One region of the Aminobacter sp. Y103A genome, then DNA from elsewhere that is predicted to be linked to it. Evidence: predicted binding sites of a transcription regulator. Region 1 holds the regulator's gene; the other holds the start of a gene.
What was found. Region 1 encodes PhoB, which activates phosphate uptake and scavenging genes when phosphate is short. Its sites were predicted from a motif close to TGTCATNNANCTGTCAT; they were not measured.
Positions count from the first base shown of each region.

Region 1 (2,203 bases):
AGGATTTGCGCGCCGTGGTCGGTGCCATCCGCATGGCGGGTGACCTCGAGCGCATCGGCGACCTCGCCAAGAACATTGCCAAGCGGGTCGGCGCTGTCGGCCAGTCGCCGACCCCGCGCAATCTCTCGCATTCGATCGATGCGATGGCGCAGCTGGTGCTCGGCCAGGTTCGCGGCGTCGTCGATCTCTATGTCGCGCGTCAGGCCGAGGGCCTGAAGGATCTGCGCGCCGACGACCAGAAGATCGACATCCAGTACACCGCCGTGTTCCGCGAACTCCTGACCTACATGATGGAAGATCCGCGCAACATCACGGCCTGCACGCATCTGCTGTTCTGCGCCAAGAACCTCGAGCGCATCGGCGACCATGTCACCAACATCGCCGAGAACGCCTATTTCGTCGTGACGGGTACGCAGCTGCCGCTGAACCGGCCCAAGGTCGACGAGACCACGACGACGGTTCCGGCCTGAGCATTTCCGCAACCGCATGCGTTTGGCGCGGGGGCGCTGCATAGGTTAAATCAGCGCATGGTCCAGAAGCGGCCATGCGCAAGGACAAGGTATAGCCAATGATCGCTCCCAAGGTCATGGTCGTCGAAGACGAAGAGCCGCTGGGCGTGCTGCTTCGCTACAATCTCGAATCCGAAGGCTATCAGGTCGAGGTCGTCACGCGTGGCGACGAGGCCGAGATCCGGCTCCAGGAAAACGTGCCCGACCTGCTGGTGCTCGACTGGATGGTGCCGGCGCTGTCGGGTATCGAACTGTGCCGCCGGCTCAGGATGCGTCCCGACACCGAACGCCTGCCGATCATCATGCTGACGGCGCGGGGCGAGGAAAGCGACAGGGTGCGCGGGCTTTCGACCGGGGCCGACGACTACCTGGTCAAGCCGTTCTCGACGCCGGAATTCATGGCGCGCGTCAAGGCGCTGCTGCGCCGGGCCAAACCCGAGGTGCTGTCCTCGGTGCTCAAGGTCGGCGACATCATGCTCGACCGCGAGTCGCACCGCGTCTACCGCAAGAAGAGCGAGATCAAGCTCGGGCCGACCGAATTCCGCTTGCTCGAATTCATGATGCGGCACCCGGGCCGCGTGTTCTCGCGCAGCCAGTTGCTCGACAATGTCTGGGGCGAGACGATCTATATCGACGAGCGCACCGTTGACGTGCATGTCGGGCGCCTGCGCAAGGCGGTCAACAACGGCCGCATGCCTGACGTGATCCGGACCATTCGCGGTGCCGGCTACGCCATCCGCGAGGACTGAGCCGCTTCGGGCTCTTTTCCGCTCAGCTAGGCGACGTCGGCACCGGCACGGCGTGGAGCCGTGCCTGCGGCAAAAATCTCCTGATCAACGGCAAGCAGCGCGCGCATCATCGCGCCCTCGCGTTTGAGCGGAACCTCGTTGGGTTCGGTGTCGAAGGAGATCGCCTTCGAGTGCAGCCCGCCCGCCGTCTTGGCGATGGCCGCGCGCACATGTGGCTCCATGATGTCGAAGGCGGTTGCGCCGACGCCGACGAAGGCGAGGGGGGCCGGGTCGAACAGCGCAAACATCGAGCCGAGTCCAAAGCCGATGGCTTCGCCGGCCTTGCGAAAGGCCTCGCGTTCGGGGCCATCATGGTCACGTGCCGCATCTGCCACGGCCCTGATGTCGTCGTCGGACAGGTCGGCCAGCGGCTCGGCATTCTCGTCGCCAACCCTTGCGTTGCGCCAGATGGCGTAGTTGCCGGCATAGGCCTCGATGCAGCCGCGGCGGCCGCAGCGGCAAAGCGCGCCGTCCGGGCGGTGGATCATGTGGCCGAACTCGGCACCCGACGACTGCGTGCCGGTGAACAGCTCGCCCTTGATGACTAGGCCCATGCCGATGCCGTGCGAGAGCAGGATGGCGATGAAGTCGTCGCGATAACGCACCGGATCTCGCCAGCGCAGGGCCTCGGCGATCATGTTGCAGTCGTTCTCAACCGAAACAGGTACGCCGAACTCCTGCTCCAGCCGGTCGGCGAAGGGGATGTCGTCGTAGCGGGTGATGGGAGACCACAACAGCTTGCGCGAGGCGGCGTCGGTGATGCCCTGGACGGCGATGGCGATGCGTAGGACGGCGCCGCCCGAAGCGCCGGCGCTGTCGATCAGGCGCCGGACCATTCCGACGCATTCGTCGACCAGCGCCTCGGCAGGCATCTGCTGCGTGACAAGCCGCCGGGTCTCTTCGGTC
Region 1 covers NZ_AP017986.1:4,944,104-4,946,306, reverse strand. Annotated here, with positions in the region: gene phoU (phosphate signaling complex protein PhoU) at 1-470, shown strand, start outside; gene phoB (phosphate regulon transcriptional regulator PhoB) at 569-1,258, shown strand; gene Amn_RS24215 (ROK family protein) at 1,285-2,203, opposite strand, start outside.

Region 2 (2,203 bases), 1.2 Mb from region 1:
CCGTCAGCTTCAGCCGCAGGAACCACCGGTAGGCGACATTGACCTCGATCTCTCGCACCAATTGCCGCTCCGAGCGCACCCCGAACAGGTAGCCGATGAACAGCGCCTTGAACATCAAGGTCGGATCGAGTGGCGGGCGACCATTGTCGGCGCAGTAAAGCGGCGCTGTCAGATCGTGGATGAACGAGAAATCGATAACACCATCGATCTTGCGCAGAAGGTGATCAACTGGAACCAGTTGATCGAGCGTGACGATCTCAAGTGCGGTTTGTTCAGGGCCGGCTCGCTTCAACATCACCCACTGAATCACAAACCCCCAACTCTCGCCAGGGGTTTGTCAGCAGTCTGAGCCCGGAGCGATGCTCCGGGCTTGCCTCCTCCCGCAACTTTACTGCGCGGGTGCAGCCGGCTCGACGGGCTTGGGCTGCATCGGATCGGTGTTCTGCATCTCGCCGCTCGTGCCGCTCTCCGGTGCCGGCGTAATGCTCTTGGTCGTGGTGTTGTCGGTCGCCGGCGGCGAGGCCTCGGGCGTGGCCGGTGCCGGGTTCACAGGAGCCGGCTGTTCGGTCACAGGCGGTTTCACGCTTTCAGTGGTCGTGCTGTCGGTGCCGCTGTCACTACAGGCGGCGACGCCGAACAGCGCAATGGCGGAAACCGACGCGAGAATGAACTTCTTCATAACAATCTCCTTTCGAGAACGGCCCGTTGAACGAGCGTCGGAGATGAAATGCGCGAGGTCCCGCACGGTTTCGTAACGTTCGGTTGCGCCCTGACACATAAGCGCCTGTCGTGCCGCCGTCATCGCACCGTCACCGCGCTGTCACGCCGGTAGGCTACCCGCTGCGCCCAACAACGAAGCGGGGAATCGCATTTCCATGACCGACGTTTCCGGAGAACTTGTCTTTCGTCGCGGCAAGAAAGTTGGAAAGGCGGTTTACCAGAACCGCGCACTTTCGAAGGAAGGACTGTCCGAGCGGCTGTTTGCGCTGCTGTTTTCGGGCCTCGTCTATCCGCAGATCTGGGAAGATCCCGACGTCGACATGGAGGCCATGCAGCTTGGCGAGGGCCACAGGATCGTCACCATCGCCTCGGGCGGCTGTAACATTCTCGCCTATCTTACTCGCTCGCCGGCCAGGATCGACGCCGTCGATCTCAACGGTGCCCACATTGCGCTGAACCGAATGAAGCTGGCCGCGGTACGCCACCTGCCAACGCAGGGCGACCTGTTCCGCTTCTTCGGCGAAACCGATGTCGAGCACAACTCACATGCCTATGACCGCTTCATCGCGCCGCATCTCGATGCTTCGAGCCGCGCCTATTGGGAGCGCCGCAGCTGGCGCGGCAAGCGCCGCATCGCCACCTTCGACGGCAATTTCTACAAGACCGGCCTGCTTGGCCTGTTCATCGCTGCCGGTCACCGCGTCGCCAAACTCTACGGCGTCGACCCGGCCGCCATCATGGCCACCGGCAGCCAGCAGGAGCAGCGCCGCTTCTTCGACGAAAAGATCGCGCCGGTGTTCGAGCGCCGCATGCTGCGCTTCATCACGTCGCGCAAATCCTCGCTGTTCGGTCTCGGCATCCCGCCGGCGCAATACGACTCGCTTCTGACTTCGGGCGACGGCTCGATGGCCGGCGTGCTCAAGGCGCGGTTGGAAAAGCTCGCCTGCGACTTCCCGCTCGAAAGCAACTATTTCGCCTGGCAGGCCTTCGCTCGCCGCTACCCCAAGCCCGGCGAGGCCGCCCTGCCCGCCTATCTCGAGCAGGACAATTACGCCACGATCCGCGCGAGCGTCGATCGTGTCACCGTCCACCATGCCAACTTCACCGAACTTCTGGCCGACAAGGATGCCGGTTCCGTCGACCGCTACATCCTGCTCGACGCCCAGGACTGGATGAGCGACGAGCAACTCAACGCGCTGTGGACCGAAATTACGCGCACGGCCGCGCCGGGCGCCCGCGTCATCTTCCGCACCGCGGCGGAACCCAGCCTGCTGCCAGGCCGCCTGTCGCCGGCATTGCTCGACCAGTGGACCTACGAGGAACGGGCCTCGCGCGATTACACCGCCCGCGACCGCTCGGCGATCTATGGCGGCTTCCACCTTTATGTGAAGAAATCCTGATGAGCACGCCCGAGCTTTCGGCCGGCCATTCCGGGCTGATGGACAGCGTCTACCGACATCAGCGCCACATCTACGACCTGACG
Region 2 covers NZ_AP017986.1:3,767,337-3,769,539, forward strand. Annotated here, with positions in the region: gene Amn_RS18550 (IS1182 family transposase) at 1-295, opposite strand, end outside; gene Amn_RS18555 (hypothetical protein) at 389-679, opposite strand; gene Amn_RS18560 (BtaA family protein) at 876-2,120, shown strand; gene Amn_RS18565 (class I SAM-dependent methyltransferase) at 2,120-2,203, shown strand, end outside.
Region 2: Amn_RS18560 (BtaA family protein) is a predicted target of PhoB. The motif match lies at 797-813, and genes of this name have one in related genera.